3 regions of the Sporomusa termitida genome follow, and region 3 is predicted to be linked to each of the others. Evidence: riboswitches for the same ligand, from Rfam matches in the RefSeq annotation. Region 3 holds a riboswitch; each other region holds the start of a gene.
What was found. A riboswitch is a leader RNA that binds a small molecule or an ion and turns the genes downstream of it on or off. The one in region 3 is predicted to bind cyclic di-AMP.
Positions count from the first base shown of each region.

Region 1: linked by a shared signal. The riboswitch ahead of SPTER_RS19810 (4-hydroxy-tetrahydrodipicolinate reductase) and the one ahead of SPTER_RS07415 (C40 family peptidase) in region 3 are both predicted to bind cyclic di-AMP.
Region 2: linked by a shared signal. The riboswitch ahead of SPTER_RS25625 (peptidoglycan-binding protein) and the one ahead of SPTER_RS07415 (C40 family peptidase) in region 3 are both predicted to bind cyclic di-AMP.

Region 1 covers NZ_CP036259.1:4,249,493-4,255,402, reverse strand. Annotated here, with positions in the region: gene SPTER_RS19825 (branched-chain amino acid ABC transporter permease) at 1-65, opposite strand, end outside; gene SPTER_RS19820 (ABC transporter substrate-binding protein) at 95-1,255, opposite strand; gene dapA (4-hydroxy-tetrahydrodipicolinate synthase) at 2,201-3,079, shown strand; cyclic di-AMP (ydaO/yuaA leader) riboswitch at 3,308-3,442, shown strand; gene SPTER_RS19810 (4-hydroxy-tetrahydrodipicolinate reductase) at 3,579-4,346, shown strand; gene SPTER_RS19805 (hypothetical protein) at 4,530-5,910, opposite strand, start outside.
Region 2 covers NZ_CP036259.1:2,118,817-2,124,726, forward strand. Annotated here, with positions in the region: gene guaB (IMP dehydrogenase) at 1-988, opposite strand, end outside; gene SPTER_RS25625 (peptidoglycan-binding protein) at 1,174-1,809, opposite strand; cyclic di-AMP (ydaO/yuaA leader) riboswitch at 1,813-1,952, opposite strand; gene SPTER_RS09760 (hypothetical protein) at 2,125-2,622, opposite strand; gene SPTER_RS09765 (2-hydroxymuconate tautomerase) at 2,692-2,877, opposite strand; gene SPTER_RS09770 (hypothetical protein) at 3,050-3,610, shown strand; gene SPTER_RS09775 (TVP38/TMEM64 family protein) at 3,683-4,360, opposite strand; gene SPTER_RS09780 (hypothetical protein) at 4,416-4,619, opposite strand; gene recG (ATP-dependent DNA helicase RecG) at 4,986-5,910, opposite strand, start outside.
Region 3 covers NZ_CP036259.1:1,670,966-1,676,875, forward strand. Annotated here, with positions in the region: gene cybH (Ni/Fe-hydrogenase, b-type cytochrome subunit) at 1-64, shown strand, start outside; gene SPTER_RS07395 (HyaD/HybD family hydrogenase maturation endopeptidase) at 76-558, shown strand; gene SPTER_RS07400 (hypothetical protein) at 584-907, shown strand; gene aroH (chorismate mutase) at 993-1,352, shown strand; gene SPTER_RS07410 (glycosyltransferase family 2 protein) at 1,502-2,461, shown strand; cyclic di-AMP (ydaO/yuaA leader) riboswitch at 2,560-2,696, shown strand; gene SPTER_RS07415 (C40 family peptidase) at 2,701-3,369, shown strand; gene SPTER_RS07420 (ABC transporter ATP-binding protein) at 3,487-5,211, shown strand; gene SPTER_RS07425 (metal ABC transporter ATP-binding protein) at 5,412-5,910, shown strand, end outside.

The DNA.
Region 1 (5,910 bases), 2.6 Mb from region 3:
CCTAAGGCAATGACTGCATAGGTACTACCTAAAGTGAGGCCGTTGACCACTTGCTGCAAGAACACGAACTTCACTCCTCATTTTTCTTTTATATTTATTTTAATTCTGTGAACTGGCCGTCTTTGACGACGAGGATGGTAACATCCATTGCCGGGTTGCGTTTGGCATCAAAAGCAAATTTGCCGGTAACACCAGGGAAATCTTTGACGTTGGCCAGGCTGTCCCTGAGCTTTTTCCGGTCGGTTGTGGTGCCGGCTTTTTCCAACCCAGCGGCCATAATATATAAGGCATCATAAGCCTGAGCGGCAAACTGGTCAGGTTCTTTGTTATATTTTGCTTGGTAGGCAGCCACGAATTGCTTAACTTTTTCATCGTTTTTGCCCGGGAACCAGGGGCTGGCCACAACAACCCCTTCCGCCGCCGCGCCGCCGGCTTTAATCAATTGGGGGGAATTGAAACCGTTATTGCCGACAATCGGCACGGTAATGCCGACCTCCCTGGCCTTTTTCAAGATGAGTGCCGCTTCCTGATATAAGCCGGCAATCATAATCGCATCTGGTTTAAGGGTGGCAATCTTGGTTAGCTGAGCAGAAAAATCAGTGTCTTTATCAGCAAAGGTTTCAACAGCAACGGTTTCCAGGCCATTGTCTTTTATCGCCTGCTCAAAGGTTTTAAAGCCGGATACGGCCCAGTCATTGTTGTTTGAATACATGACGGCCACTTTTTTTAAGCCGAGTTTTTCCTGGGCCTTTTTTACCGCATGGGGAATGGCCAGGGACTCCGGTAAGGCATTGCGGAAGACATAGTCGCCGATATCTGTTATCCCCTCAGCGGTGGTCGAAGTACCCATAATCGATACCCCGGCCTGAGTGGCAATCGGACCCACGGCAAACATTTCCCCACTCAGGGTCGGACCGATAATGCCGATTACATTGTCTTTATGAATGAGTTTATTGGTGGCATTAATGGCTTCATTTTTATCCCCTTTAGAGTCTTCAAAAATGAGCTCGATTTTGACTTTGCCCTGGGTGTTGATTTCGTCCCGGGCCAGCTCCAGGCCCTGTTTAATCGCTTCGCCATAAGCAGCGCCGCCACCGGTAAGATACGATACTACCCCGATTTTGGCCGGGGCGCCTGCTTCCGGGCTGGCCGGGGCTGCCGGCTGGCTGCCGCCGCAGCCGGTGACTGAAGCGGCAAATACCAGGGCCAGGGTAGCTGAGGACCACTTTTTGATACTACTGCGCACATTAAACATATAAATTCTCCACCTTTTCTTTTTTTTAATGCTGCCGCTAACGGTATGACAACAACTAAATGCCTTAACCCTCCCTAAGAAAAGTAAAAACCCCTACTGACAGATCGCTCTGCCAGTAGGGGCGAATTCGCGGTACCACCCTACATTGTACTCTTATGCCCGTTGGTATGACGGGACATTCCCTTAACGCCGGGCCGCGCTTCAATCTGATGTATACTTCATAATGTATACATGTCAACTGAAGAGTTCATGGGCGAGGTAACGGCAACAGTCACACACCGGCTTACACCAACCGCCGGCTCTCTGGAGCGTTTCTCCTGTTGCTTTCATCCCAATCATCACTTGTGGTGATTTAATTAGTCAATTTTCTCTTGCAAAGGCCAGCTTGTTTACAGTTTGATTCGTTTACCGGCATTATGCAGCGGGGGTTGTTTACTTATTATTCATTATCACAGGACAACGGTTTTTTGTCAATAGGGTATAACAAAACATTTTAACGCTCGATACAGATGTAATTTTGATTCTGGCAGAATAGGCAGGTCAGCTGTTAAATTCATGCTGATGCGGCAGGATTTCTGCTGCCGGAATTGGAATATTGATAGTATTTGTGTAAGTAAATCAGAGAATTACTCTGTTCTGTCGTTAAAAAGCAGCTTTTAGTGTGTGGCAGGGAGAGGTATGTCCCTGCGGCTGAGAATAAATATTAACAATGACAGCAGGGGGTAAGAGCGGGCGACAGCAGGTAATGACTTTTCTGAAATTAGGCGATAATGGCCGGGAAAGATGCTTTTTTTATCCGGAATATGGTAGAATAATAAAGTAAATAACACTCCACCATAAGGCGTGACGTGTGCTGTTTTGCCAACACATACGGTTGCCCGGCTTTTTAACGCGTTGTATAAGTGAGATCTAATGTAAAAATATTAAATAAAGGCGGTTAGACTAATGAAAAAACCATTATTTACCGGCTCCGGCGTAGCTATTGTAACTCCCTTTACACACAATGGCATTGACTATCAGGCGTTCACAGAGCTGATTGAGTTTCAGATTAAAGGCGGGTCAGATGCCATTATCATCTGCGGCACTACCGGCGAAGCCTCCACAATGCCGGATGACGAGCATATTGCCGCGATTAAATTTGCGGTAAACGCAATTAACAAACGGGTACCGGTTATTGCCGGTACCGGCAGCAATGATACCCGGCATGCCATCGAATTATCGAAAGCAGCGGAAGCAGTTGGGGCTGACGGGTTATTATCGGTTACGCCATATTATAATAAAGCTACACAAAAGGGCTTGTACGGGCATTTTAAGCTTATTGCCGACAGTGTCAGCATACCGTTAATCCTGTACAATGTACCCGGTAGAACCAATTTAAATCTGAATCCGGAGACGATAAAAGCATTGGCAGCAATAGACAATATTATTGCCGTTAAAGAGTGTAACCTGGGTCAGGTCGGCGATGTGGTAAATCTGTGCGGTGAGGATTTTACCGTATATTCCGGTGATGATAACATGGTCTTGCCGGTATTGTCACTCGGTGGTAAGGGGGTTATCTCGGTTATGGCCAACATCATCCCCCGGGATACTCACGATATGGTGATGAAATTCATCCAGGGAGATGTTGCCGGTGCCATCAAACTGCAACTGCAGACCCTTAATCTTATCAAAGCATTATTTAGCGAGGTAAACCCGATTCCGATTAAAGCCGCTGTTAACCTGCTGGGGTATAAGGCCGGTCAATGCCGGATGCCGTTAACCGAAATCAGTGAGGACAATCTTGAGCTTCTCCGGTCTGAAATGAAGGCTTACGGGCTGATTTAACCATGTTTACGTGCTAAGACTCCTGCCGTCAGGCCGCACGCAGGAGTTTTACCGTTTTGCTGACATGGGGACGGTGGTTTTGTCTTGTAAATAGTCGTTATAAATGATATGATTTAAGAACGGCGTAAGTTGATAGGTTAGGCAGCAATGATAGGTGCCACTATCACTTAAAGTTGTAAATAAAAGGGAAATAAGGTATTATTAAACATAAGGAGTCTCTGTTTGGGCTAACGGCAATCGCCGAGTTTCATTTAATGGAAGCGGGGGAACCATTTTTGGGGTGAATCCTGGGTAAGCCAGGTAGGGCGAATTTCTTTCTGCCCGAATCCGTCAGCTAACCTCGTAGGCGTTGAAAGAGAAGGATGTATTTGTCCTGCCGTTCTTCAAAGGCAATTAAATGTCTTTGAGGATCCTTCTCAAAAGCTGGTTTTGAAAGTTTTCTATCACATGCAGGATGGCGGTAGAAAAAAAACAAACTACAGTTTTAAGGAGGAATATAATGGGGAAAATCAGGATTGGTATTTTCGGTTTTGGGAAAACAGGTAAAGTTGTTGCTAATGAATTTTTGCAGGACAGCTTATTTACTCTGGTTTGGGTAGTTCGCAAAGGTGATACTGATCATCAAAAATATGCCAGCCGTTTGTTGGGGCATGAGTTTGATGCAGGGGAAATATTCTCTGCTGATGACATTGATGATAGTTTTTTTAGAGAGAGGCCGGTAGATGCTTTGGTAGATTTTTCGGACTCGACGGGTGTATATTTGTACGCAAAAGCAGCGCAGGCGGGAATACCCATTATTTCCGCCATTTCCCAATATGAACAGGAAGAACTGGAAATACTGAAATCCTATGCAGAGTTTGCGCCTGTACTTTATTCTCCTAATATTACGTTAGGGATTAACGTATTGATGGTTGCGGCGCAGATTTTGCAAAAAATAGCGCCCCATGCCGACATTGAGATCGTTGAGGAGCATTTTAAAGGGAAAAAAGAGGTATCGGGAACCGCGAAAAGAATTGCCAATGTGCTTAGCCTTAATGTGGAGGAGCATTTGAATTCTATCCGCGTCGGCGGCATTGTTGGCCGCCATGAAATCATCTTTGGCATGCCGAACCAGACGATCCGGCTGTCCCATGAAAGCATCAGCAGGGCCGCTTTTGGCCAGGGTGCTATTTTTGCAGTAAATTTTCTGATCGGCAAGTCGCCGGGAATGTATACGATGGAAACGATCATTGCCGAGATGTTCAGGCAGAATATCCCTGTATATTAGCTTGACCGTAATGTTTCTGGGCTGAAGACTGACAGGCAATGTTTTGGTATTCACTGACAGAGTGCAGCGAGTAAGCAGCTTTCCCTAATTAGGGCAAGCTGCTTTGGTTTGTACCCTGTTAAACTGTGGTGGCCCCTCCTCTAAGCAGGACTCCGGCAGCAGGTCTAGATTAATCTCTTATTTTTACTGCGCGTTTTTTACCCAGACTTCGCAGCCCTGGAACGGATTTGCCGTCCCCAGATATAGTTTTTGGTCAGAGGCAGCAAATAAGTTGCTTACACCATAATTATAGGGATTACCCAAACCATTTAGAGAAACCGGCAGCCAGAGAATGCCGTCATTTGATTCCCAGAGATCACAGCCAAGTGATCTGTAGCCGATAATATAGAGCGCTTTAATCAGATAAGCGGAAAAGATTAATCTAAGAAATTGTGTAATTGAGTCCGCCGTATTAGCCGGCAGCAATGATTCCACGACATCAGGGATCACAGAGATAATCTGCGGTATCAGATTATTCCAGCTCCAGGTGCCAAGATAAAGTTTGTCGTCGAAAGCCTGGATCTGCCAGCAGTAGCCATTGGTTAGATCGCCGAAGCCGGAAGGATAGCCGCTTAACGGCAGACCGCGCGTGCCGGTTACTGGTTCTGTGGGGCTGACCGGGATGCCCCCTACTATTAATTCCCAGCTGTCATCGGGCGCAACCCGGATGACATCAAAGCCCTTCGGCGCTACCAGCGGAGCGTCAGGGCTGATGCTTAGAATCGCTGCTTCAATGGCCGTACCAATGTAGATATGGCCGTTAAACACCGCCAATGAAGAGGGGTGTTCATTGCGGGCGTCGCCGGCGCCCTTATCGACAACCAGCTTCCAGTCATTTACCTGCGGCAGGGTGTTGTTGGTCCGCCAGAGTTCAAAGCCTGTCGGCAGGGCTGTAGCCACATAGAGTTGCTCATTGCAGCTTAGCAGCAGATCAATATTACCCTGGGGATTGCTGTCAGCATTGCCGGCGAGATTTACTTTTTCCCAGCCAAGTTCCGGGTCAGTCGTTGTGAATAACTGCGCTTCGGCAACACCGGTCAGCGGCAGAGCCCCCATATACAGACGACCCTGGTGGACAACAATGGCTCTGGTTGCATAGCCCTGAATATCTGAGACCAGGGGCGTCCAGGTCTCGCCGTCTATAGATTTTAGGAGTAACAATTCAGGGCTTGCCGGTGTAATTGCGCCGGCGTAGAGGGCGTTATTGTAGGTAATCATATAGCGAAAGCCAATATTTGACGAGGCTATCGGCGCTTTATACACTTGCTGCCAGCCAGCTGTGCCATCTTTTTTATAGCGCCAGATTTCGCCGGTGTTATCGACAGCTTGGGGTACCAAGGCCGCTGGCAGCGGAATATTTCCGAATAAGCCGCTGCTTAAGATAGAATAGGGAATATTTCTGGCTGTGCCGACATAAATGTAGTCGCCTAATTCAGCCATTGACCAGGCATAGTTGTTTTGTCCGGCATTGTCAGGGCTTGAAATATCAAAACCATTTACGGGTGTTATTTTGCGAAAGGCAAGG
Region 2 (5,910 bases), 450 kb from region 3:
CATTGGCGGCCCTGGCGCAGTTATAAATGGCAGTTATTTGCGGTACGCCAATACCGGCAATGACCCGGGTAGTGCAAATCGAACCAGGTCCAATACCTACTTTTACTGCATCGGCGCCGGCTTCAATCAAATCACGGGTAGCCTCGGCTGTGGCAACATTACCGGCAATCAGATCAATGGCGGGGAAGGCATCTTTAATTTTTCGCACTGAGTCCAGTACACCCTGGGAGTGGCCATGGGCAGTATCTACAACAATTACGTCAACCTTAGCGCCAGCAATGGCCTCTACCCGCTCCATCATGTCTGACCCAACCCCGACTGCGGCCGCAACCAGCAGGCGGCCTTTGCCGTCTTTGGCAGAGTTCGGATATTTTTGGGCTTTTTCAATATCTTTAATGGTAATAAGACCCTTTAAATTTCCCTCAGCATCAAGAAGTGGCAGTTTTTCGATCCGGTGCTCGCGCAAAATGGCTTTGGCTTCTTCCAGCGAGGTGCCGACATGGGCGGTGATAAGATGCTCTCTGGTCATACAGTCGGAGATTTTACGGCTTAAATCAGTTTCAAAACGTAAATCGCGGTTGGTCAGTATTCCCACCAGCTTATTATTGGTGGTAACAGGAACCCCTGAAATCCGGTATTTCTCCATAAGCTCGTGAGCATCCTGCAGCGTATTGTTAGGCGATAAGAATATCGGGTCAACAATTATACCATGCTCAGACCGTTTGACTTTGTCAATTTCATTGGCCTGACGGGCGATCGGCATATTTTTATGGATTACCCCGATGCCGCCTTCACGCGCCATGGCAATCGCCATCCGGGCCTCGGTAACGGTATCCATTCCGGAGCTGATAACTGGAATATTAAGCTTGATATTTTTAGTCAAATATGTAGCTACTTCCACTTCCCTGGGCAGTACTTCCGATTTTGCCGGAACCAGCAAAACATCATCAAAAGTTAACCCTTCAGGACCGAATTTGTTGTCAAACATTGACTAAACTCCTTTCACTAGTGCCTTGGCCAGGTTGAAAATTCAGGTTAAATCCGGTCAAGGTACTAAACACATCTAATAGGTATTTCTCAATATAATAACATAAATAAAGTTACCAAATCTACCATTTTTCATGTCTTTATAAAAAATAAAAATAATGCCTGGTATTGTACCAGGCATTTCTATTAACTAAGAACATATACTTTAACCTTTTGGACACCAAAATCATAAGCCTTAGCTACAGAAACCATGGCAATGTCAATACGGTTGCCTTTAATTGCACCACCGGTATCTTCAGCTATGCCATACATGCCGCTGCCGTCAGCAAACTGAATATATACCCTTGAGCCCAGCGGAATTACCCGTGGGTCAACGGCAATCACACCTGGACGTATCTGAGTGCCCATATACGTCAGGTTGCCCCATTGGCCATTATCATGCGGGCCGGGGGCATAGGCCGTAGCTTTGATGTCCAGAACGGATTTGTAACGTTCTGGTGCACTGCCGCGTGATACCTCTGTTCCCCGCTTGTCCAACAGCAATTGAAAGGTAGCCTGCCCAACAATACCGTCGGCAGCAATATTTTTAGCCTGCTGGAATGCCAGGACCGCTTGTTCGGTAGTTGCACCAAATACGCCATCAACCGCAAGGTTATAGCCTAGATCATTAAGCCGGCTCTGAAGCTCTTGTACATCCTGCCCTGCCATACCAGGTTTGAGTGCCTGATCACCTAAAGCGGCAGAGACTGGTGCCAGCCAGAGAGTGACTGTCAGAACAGCCAGCACACCGGTACTGCCTATAATTTTTTTGATGTTTTTCATTAAAACACCCCTTTCTAAAGCCTACGAGGTTAGCTGACGGGTTCGGGATAAAGGGAAATCCCTACCGCAGAACGCGGATTCACCCCAAAAAATGGGTTCCCCATTTTCCTCATAACAACAAGGAAATTCGGCTTGTCGATAGTGTACATGATTTTTGGCTATAAAGCAAGTCAATATAAGTTCGTTTATTAATAAATAACAACTATTAACTTTGTTTTTTGAGCGTATCCCCGGCAATGCTTGGGTTTTTAATCATTCAAAATACGACCTGCAGAAAAAGTAACGGAGGCTGCAGTTTGCAGCCCCCCCTTCCGGCTATCCTTCTTTACCTAACATAAACGGTGCAAAGCCGAGCTGTCCCCAATAATGATTAAGTAAGGATTGAATAATACCGGCCAAACGTCTCCGCATCATTTTTTTGGTCTCGGCTAAGGAATGGAAAAACAATCTGGTCGCAGGATGGGCGCTATTGGCGGCTGCCTGTTGGTAATATTGGGCCGATCGGTCAAACAGGGTATATACAGACCAGAGGGCTGTAAGGGCAGGCAGGTTTACCGAATCTGTCGCCGGCTTGTCCCGGTGTGTGAACTGCTGCCAGTCCGAGTCACTGCCAAGCAGCCCGGTAGTTTCGACAACCGGGTATTTGTCAATATTAACATCTGTGGCACTGGCAACAGTAAGTAATGCATAGAAGTTTTCCTGGAATTTGTTAATCAGAGCCATTGCCGGTAAAGGGCCGGTATTGGCTGATAGTAGTGTAATTTGATTATTCAGTGCAGTTTCCAGTTCAAGCGCAAATTGCAGCGGCAGCATGTTAGTGAGTCACCACCTTTTTATTATATTAGGAAATTAGGCCATTTCCTAATATAATGGCCTAATTGATTATCTATCTGCTGCTAATATGCCAGCCTTGGCAATATGTTGGGTTGGGGCCTCGCGTAACACAATGGTTACCGCTTCCGGCGGGCATTTAGCAGTTTCCACAATGGCTGCCGTTATTTTCTTGACCATTTCACGTTTTTGCTCCAAAGAACGACCTTCTAACATGTCGATTTGTACGATAGGCATAGATATCCCTCCCGGTTATTTATAGTTTTTATCTTCGCCATCTATACATATAATCCCTGCTCAATGAATAGAGATTAAATGACTTGGGAAACTCTCTATCACTAATTCATATGATGTAGCATACGATAAACTAGAGTTTCCTAAATCATGTAAAAAAAGAAGGAGGATTTTTATGGCTACCTTAAAAGATATTGAAAGAGTTTACGGGTGCGAAATTAATGCTATTGATACGCCGCCCTTCACTACTACCCTGCCTGTTAATGGCACGGTAGGCCTATGCTCAATTACTGTACCTACACGCCGGGACGCCTACCTGGTACGAGCCGTCATTAACTGGAGCGTAACCTTTACTCCCATATTACCGGCTGTTAATCTCCTTAGCTCCCCCGGCGCTGCTCAAGTCCAATTTGAAATCCTGAAAGACGGCGGCCCTATCGCCCGCGTAACGCAATCGCTTGGGCAACTGGGTTTTATTGTTGGTGCTGTTTTCAATACTACAACTTCCAACTTTGGTATTGCCGCCCTGCAAGTCTTGGATACCAGCTCATTATGCGGTACTTCCAACGAGCTTTCAACTTTCGAAGTTCGCGCCACCAATATCAATTTGACAGTGCCGTTAAGCGTTGTTACTGGTACCATTATTCCCGTCGGGAATGTAGTATCCGCAGTTGGTCATGTATCTCTGGTAGTTGAGCAAGTCGATACTTGCAGGCAAGAAGCTGTAAATTCTTAGCATCAATTTACATGATCAGTTTGCAACGGGCACAGCATAAGATGTGCTCGTTGTATTTGTTTTAAACATGAATTATTTGCGGATATGGCGTTTCTTTCGCGCCTTGCGCCACCACATGCCACCGTAGATTGCAGCCACCAAAGCAATAATAAGAATAAGCCGTGTGCTATTTTCACCGGCAAAAACCAGGTCATGGCCAAGTAAAACCTTGATGATTACCGGCGGCAGTTTGCCGATACCTGTGGCTAGTAAAAAGTCTTTGCAAGAAATCCTGCTGATTGCAGCCACGGCGGTAATAATTCCTGACGGGGCTAAGGGCAGCAGCCTGGCAAGCAATAGCGCTTTGAAGCCGTTGGCAGCACTATAGTCATCTACCTGCTTCAAATAGGAACTTTTCTTAATCCAGCGCTCGACCGACGTGCGAAAGAAGTACCGGGCAAAGATAAACATGGCTATTGCGCCAATCACTTCGCCAACCCAGGAAATAACGATGCCTCCCCATAACCCGAATACAATACCGGCTGCCCCGGAAAGAATCATAAACGGGAAAACAATGGTAAATGTCATGACAACAAATAAAATGAGCGTAACAAGAACAGCGCCGGCACCAAAAGAGCGAAGGTATTCAGCCAAAGCGGCAATGTCACCCTTCTCAATAATTCCGTACGCATGCTGAAAAAATTCCGGCTGCCACATATACATTAGGCTAATTATCGTCAGGACCGTCAGCCAACCAAAGGCTTTTTTCATTTCCTATCCTTCCTGTTCTTAAAAACAGCGCTGTGGACTCAGCGCTGTTTTGGGGTTAATCGTACTGCGACAGTTCTTTTTTGAAAATATTGCAAGAGCCCCCCAGCCAGTGAATACAGTCGGCACAACGCCTGACATAGCTGGCTGACGACACGTTAAGCAGTGAATAACCATACCCCATAGCAGTGATGATATGCTCAAACTCCTGGCATTCTTCGGCAATATTTCTTAGTTGTTGTTCGTTATAATCTTTTACCATACCGCACCCACTCCTTAGCAGATTTTCATTAGTGTGCGCGCGGCGTTGATAAAAAATTAAAAAAATAATTTTTTAATCCGATGTTTTGATGTATAAACCCGGCTGAGAATGTCAATATTAGTAATGTAAATTTTCTCCTCTCCCATAATTGGCGGCCTTCGGGCCGCCCCTTTTTTTGTCCTGGCAGAAAATATAACTTTCCCTGGATAAAGGCAACATCGGCTTACGCTTTCTCCAAAGGCTCAGCGCAAGCCGTGTTTTCTTTATCTACCGGAATTTATAAATAAATTCTGTGGACATAAGAACGCCGATACCCTACAGGGTATCGTCCTAAAGGACTTGGCACAAGCCAAGTCTTTTCTTACTTTATCTGCAGAATACCATAGTAAAATTTTCGCCAAACCAGTGTAACAGTGTCTGCCATACCCGGTTAAGGTATTCAGGCGTACAAACGGTCTGTTGAGCGGCACGGCGTGCTTCCAGCAAGATATCGGTATCTCTGATGATATCAGCGATTTTTAAATCGGGAATGCCATGCTGGGCAGTACCAAAAAACTGGCCCGGTCCTCGCAAAATCAAATCCTTTTCGGCCAGAATGAACCCGTCATTAATCTCGGTCATGACTCTTAGCCGCTCCACTGTCTCTTGGTTGGTGCTGTCAGATAACAGGATACAATAAGATTTATGCTCTCCTCTGCCAACCCGGCCGCGCAGCTGATGTAATTGGGCCAGGCCAAACCGGTCGGCACCCTCAATAATCATAACCGTGGCATTAGGTACATTAACACCAACCTCAATGACGGTTGTTGCGATTAATGCCTTAATCTCACCACCGGCAAAAGCCGACATGATAACATCTTTTTCCTGTGGTTTCATTTTACCATGCAGTAACCCGCAGTTATAGTCTTTAAAAAATGTGGACGATAATTCATCATAGATTTTTATCGCCGACTGAGCTTCCACCTTGTCTGATTCTTCGATAAGCGGGCAGACAACATAAATCTGGCGGCCAGCCTTCATCTGTTCCACCGCAAAGGCATAAACTTTGTCCCGGCGGTTACTGGCCCGTGCATAAGTGGCAATTGGCTGGCGCCCGGGTGGAAGTTCGCGGATGACTGACACATCAAGATCACCATAAACGGTAAGGGCCATGGTTCGGGGAATGGGAGTTGCTGTCATCACTAATACATCAGGCTGCCCCCCTTTGGCTTCCAGCTGTGCCCGCTGCTGAACACCAAACCGATGCTGCTCGTCAGTTACAACCAGACCCAGCTGTTTGAACTCGACATCA
Region 3 (5,910 bases):
TATGGAGGAAGAGCCGGACGACCTGGGCGATATCACAGATACTAAGAAAACTCAGGCAAAATAGGAGCTGCCGCGATGGAGAAAATTATTATTCTGGGTGTCGGTAATATCCTGATGCAGGATGAAGGGTTTGGTGTCCGGGTGGTTGAGGAACTTACCCGGCGCTATCGCTTTCCGGACAATGTGCAGGTACTGGATGGCGGTACCCTGGGGATGGAGCTGTTGCGGTTTGTGACCGGCGCGGACCGTTTGCTGATCATTGATGCCGTAAGCGGCGGCGGCAGCCCCGGCGACCTGTACCAGTTTGCCAATGAAGAGGTTAAAGCCTATTTTAAAAACAAGGTATCGCTGCACGAGCTGGGGATTCAGGATGTTCTGGCCGCCCTGGAACTATTGGCGCAGCCTGTCCGGGAAGTCGTTATCCTTGGTATTCAGCCGGCAGTTATTGATGTTGGTCTGGAACTGAGTGAGGCCGTGCAGCCGGGGGTTGCTGCCACTGCCGACCGGGTGCTTACTATTTTGCAAGACTGGCGTATAAACAGCCTGCCGCTGACATAGGTATTAGCATGCGGGAGGTGGGGTTGTGAATTACAGTGCCCTCAATGTGGTTCTTACTCTGAAGGAAGAGCCTGAGCTTTTTCCGGCTGAAGATTACCGGTTTAATCAGGAAAAAAGCTGCCATGAGCTGTTAATTACTGTTTTAGGTCAAAAACTCTGGGTGAATACACGGGCTGTTAAGTTGAAGAAAGTAACAGGGGCAATTTTTTGCTGGCAGGAATACAATCAAGGCCAGTATGTGGAATTGAATCCGGCTAATTCCGTCTGCCCCGAATGCGGCTGGTGGCGGTGCCACCTGTGTGCTTCCTGCCGCTGTAACAAACCAGCTAAAAAAAATAATTGCAAGTAGTTTACAGTAACGGCAGGAAAAAGATGTTTTTGCACGTATAGTGTAACTTGTGGCCTGTTTAATTCTTCTCTAGGAGTGGTTTATTATGCTGCGCGGCATTCGTGGTGCAACAACTGTTACAGACAACAATCGTGAAGAGATTTTTGAACGCGTGGCTGAGCTGCTTGCGGCGATCATCCAGGAAAATGCGGTCGAAACGGAGGATATCGGGGCCGTAATCTTTAGCTCCACGCCGGACCTGAATGCGGCTTTCCCGGCGGCCGGGGCCAGAAAGCTGGGCTGGACCCAGGTGCCCCTTTTCGGCACCCAGGAGCTAGAGTGTCCGGATGCGCTGCCGCTTTGTATCCGGGTATTAATTCTTCTGAATACTGATACCCGCCAGTCGGATATCAGGCATGTATACCTGCATGGCGCGATGAGTTTGCGCCAGGATATCAAGCTATAAAATGGTGCATTAAAGCCTGCTTTGTCAAACGACCTAGCAGGCTTTAATAATTACCTACCGGATGTTAATGCTATTAAAATATATGAATTTTATTGCAAACAAAGGCTGACAGTGTAATAATAAATGGGTGGCAACAGGGAGGGACGGGTATGGAACTGAGTAAGCAAGTGATTTCAATTGTTGTACCGGTATTTAATGAACAAGACAATATTGATAACTTTTACCAGGAAGTTGTTAAACATATGGCACCGCTGGCCTATTCTTTTGAGCTGATTTTTATTGATGATGGCTCAAGTGATGCCACGCCTCTGATATTAGAGCGGTTAGCGCAGGCGGACGAGCGGGTACGGGCTTTGATTATGGCCCGGAATTTCGGCCATCAGGTGGCTTTGACCTGTGGCTTGGATTATGCCAGAGGCCATGCCGTCATTACCATGGATGGCGATATGCAGCATCCGCCGGATATGATTCCGCTGCTGATTGCTGAATGGGAAAATGGCTTTGAGGTAGTACAAACAGTCAGGATCAACACAGAGGGCGTTTCCTGGTTTAAAGGCTTTACTTCGGGTATGTTCTATAAAATGATGAATGTTATGTCCAATGTACAGGTAACTGAAGGGGGGTCTGACTTTCGTTTACTGGATAGAAAAGTGGTGGACAGCTTCTGCCGTTTCCGCGAACGGGCCCGGTTCATTCGCGGCATGATCAGTGCGATCGGGTACCGGCAGACTTACATAGAATTTGTTGCCCCCAAGAGATTTGCCGGACAATCTAAATTTTCCTGGCGAAGAATGCTGCATTTTGCTCTTGACGGTATTACCGCCTATTCAAAAACCCCGCTGCGCATTGCCTTTTATGTGGGGATAGCCATGGGCTTTGCCAGCATTGTTCTGACCCTGCAGGTTCTGTATATCCGGCTGTTTACCAATGAGGCTGTTCCCGGCTGGGCAACAATTACTGCCAGTATCTTGCTTTTAGGCGGCTTGCAGCTATCCGGCATCGGGATTATTGGCGAATATATCGGGCGAATCTTTGAGGAAGTGAAACAGCGGCCGCTTTATTGGCTCCGGGCGGAGCTCACCCGGCAAAAGGAAAAGGACGGCAGGTAAATGGTGGAGAAAAAACTTATTTTTTGCCCTAATAATTGTAAAAAAAACACGATTTTAGGCAGGAATTTTTAATTTTAAACAGAATATAACAAAAGTGAGCGTATAGAAAGCCGAATCCAGCTCCAGTACGGGGGAACCACTTTACGGGGGTGAAACCGGAGACTGTTATGTCTCCGGTAGGGTGCCTGCAACCCTAACCCGGCAGCTAACCTCGGAGGCCAGCGAGAGGAGAAACCAGTTTGCGCAAGTTTTTTGGGTTCATTGTCGTTTTCTGTCTCTTTTTTGGAACCACTGCTTTCGCCTTTGCTTCTGGTACATATGAAGCTGGCGACCAGGGAGAAGAAGTAGCCGCAATTCAATCACAGCTTAACAGCCTTGGCTTTAACGCCGGTGCGGCAGATGGTGATTTCGGCGACGTGACGGTCAGCGCCGTGAAGGCTTTCCAGAAGGCCCGTGGCCTTGAAGCCGATGGCGTAATCGGGCCGCAAACCTATCGGGCCCTGATGGGGCGGGATATCCCTGTCAGCCGTGATTCTTCCACTACTTCGGTACGGCGGATCATTCAGACCTCAATGCGTTATACTGGCGTGCCTTATGTGTTTGGTGGGACAAGCCCTAATGGTTTCGATTGTTCGGGTTTTACACGTTATGTTTTTGCTCAGAGCGGTGTTTACTTGCCGCGGATGGCTGATGAGCAGTTTGGGATTGGGCGGGCCGTATCACACAGCAGGCTCCGGCCGGGTGATCTGGTGTTCTTCAGCACTTACGCTGCCGGGGCATCTCACAGTGGCATCTATCTTGGCGACGGCAAGTTTATAAGTGCTACGTCCAGCCGCGGTGTTGCTATTAACGGCATGAACAGTAGTTACTGGGGGCCGCGCTATATTGGTGCCCGCAGGGTGATGTAAACTGACAGCAGGGAAGGCAATTGTCGGCCTTCCCCTTTTTATTTAATAATGCTTGTATTCTATAAATGGATTTGCCACAATAGAAGTGGTCACCCGATTATGCCATGGAGATATATTATGTTTAGTTTTTACTGGCGAAAATTTATCATTCCCTATTGGCTACTGGCTTTAACAGCGGTAGTTTGTTTTGTTATCGCCAGTGCTGCCGGTTTAGCGGCACCGTTGGTTGTGAAGCTGTTGATTGATGATGCGTTGTCTGGCGGTAATATTGCATTTTTACACTTTATTACGGTTGGAATTGTCCTCCTCTATCTTATCCGCGGTTTGTTTTCCTATGGTTATGGTTATGGCATGGCTAAAGCCGGTAATAAAATGCTGGCCAGGCTGCGCGAGGATATGTTTAATAAACTGCAGTCACTGGATTATGCCTACTATATGAAGATGCCTTCGGGAGAGATCCTCTCATTATTTACCAATGATCTTTTGTTTATCCAGCAGGCAGTTACGGCAGGTATTCCTGACGTTATTGTCGAGTCACTTAATCTGCTGGCTATTATGGCAATCATGATTTATTTTGACTGGGAACTGGCAATGGTTACCTTTGGCACTTTACCGTTTATTATTGTGGCAATCAGCGGTTTTAATCATAAAATAGGCCGCCTGGGGGCGCTTGTGGAACATCACCTGGCCAAAGTGACGGCCATTATTCAACAGTCGGTCGTAGCAGTTATGATTGTGCAGAGTTATGCCCGGGAAGATTATGAATATCGAAAATTTAGTGATAAGATCCGGCTGGCTGCCGGTGATTTGCTCAAGGCCCAGCGGTTAAGCGCGATTCTGGAGCCGCTGGTTGAATTTCTGGCTGCTATTGGTTTAACCATTATTGTCTGGTACGGCGGGCGGGAGGTTATTAACGGGGACCTTACCGTCGGCGGCATGTTTGCCTTCCTTGTCTACATTATCAATGTACCGGCGCCTGTCCGCAAAATTAGTCAGGGCCTGACTCAGCTTAAACTGGGAGTGGTCGCCTGGGAACGGATTAGCAGACTGCTTAATGAACAAAGGCCGGCTGTGGCAGACGGCCGTCTGGAGCTGGCCCAGGCCCAGGGACGGGTAGAGTTCAGGAATGTTTCTTTTGCGTATCAGCCAGGGCAACCGGTGCTCAACAATATTAATGTGACCGCGTACCCGGGCGAAGTTATTGCCATTGTGGGGCCGAGCGGGGCCGGTAAATCATCCTTTGCCAATCTGCTGCTGCGGTTTTATGACCCGGAGAGCGGAGCTGTCTTGCTGGATGGTATTAATATCAGGGAGCTTAAAATTAGTGCCCTGCGCAGGCATATTGGTTTTATTCAGCAAGAACCGATATTATTTAACATGTCAATACTGGAAAACATCCGTTATGGCCGGCCGGCGGCCACAATGAGTCAGGTTGACCAGGCCGCCAGGCTTGCTAATGCCTATGATTTTATTCGGGAGTTGCCGGCAGGTTATGATACTGTGGTCGGCGAATTAGGCGGCAACCTTTCCGGTGGTCAACGGCAGCGCATCGCAATCGCCCGGGCCATCATCACCGAGCCGGCCATATTACTCCTCGATGAACCGACTGCGGCCCTTGACGCCCATACGGAAAAGCTGGTTATGGCTGCAATCAGACAGGCCGGAGCCGGGCGCACCACGTTTATCATTACCCATCGTATGTCTACCATTATGGCCTCTGACCGGGTCCTGTATTTGTACGGCGGCAGGATCGCCGAAACCGGCACCCATCAGGAGCTTATCGCTCAGGGTGGTGCCTATGCCCGGGCCTATGAGCTTGGCAAATTTTGCATAAGTGAGTAAAATATTGGTAATAATCATAACACCATTCTGCCGGCCAGTCTTTATTGGGAGAGTAATAGATTGGCCGCTGTATTTTTTCGTAGCATTGTCTTAGTAACTGCGGCAAGAATTGACAGATGCCAGTCAGACTGATAACATCTAGATAGGAATATTCTTATGTAGAGTACGAAACGAGCACAACGCTGGCTGAGGAGGCTAATATGGCTGAAGTTAAACTGCATAATATTACCTTTGGTTATAATAATTCGGAAATGGTTCTGAGCAACATATCCTTTACTGTACAGCAAGGAGAATTTGTTGTAGCAGTAGGACCAAACGGGGCTGGCAAAAGCACGCTGTTGAAAATTATTGCCGGCCTGATTGAACCTGCTGCGGGCCAGGTCCTGATTGATAATGGCAGCATCCGGTCTGCCGCCCGGCAGGGAATTATGGCCTATGTACCCCAGCATTATTCTCAGAATACGGCAGCCTTTCCGGCGACTGTCGAGGAGATTGTTGCCCTGGGGTTTGTCGGCATGCGGGGGCGGTTAAAAGCGGCTGCTAATAAGCAGCTTGTTGGCCAGATGCTGGAAATGGTGGGGGCAGAGCAGCTAAAAGGCCGCCGGATTGGTGAACTGTCAGGCGGCCAGCAGCAGCGGGTGATGGTAGCCCGGGCTCTGGCGGGTGAGCCGCGGCTGTTATTGTTGGATGAACCAACAA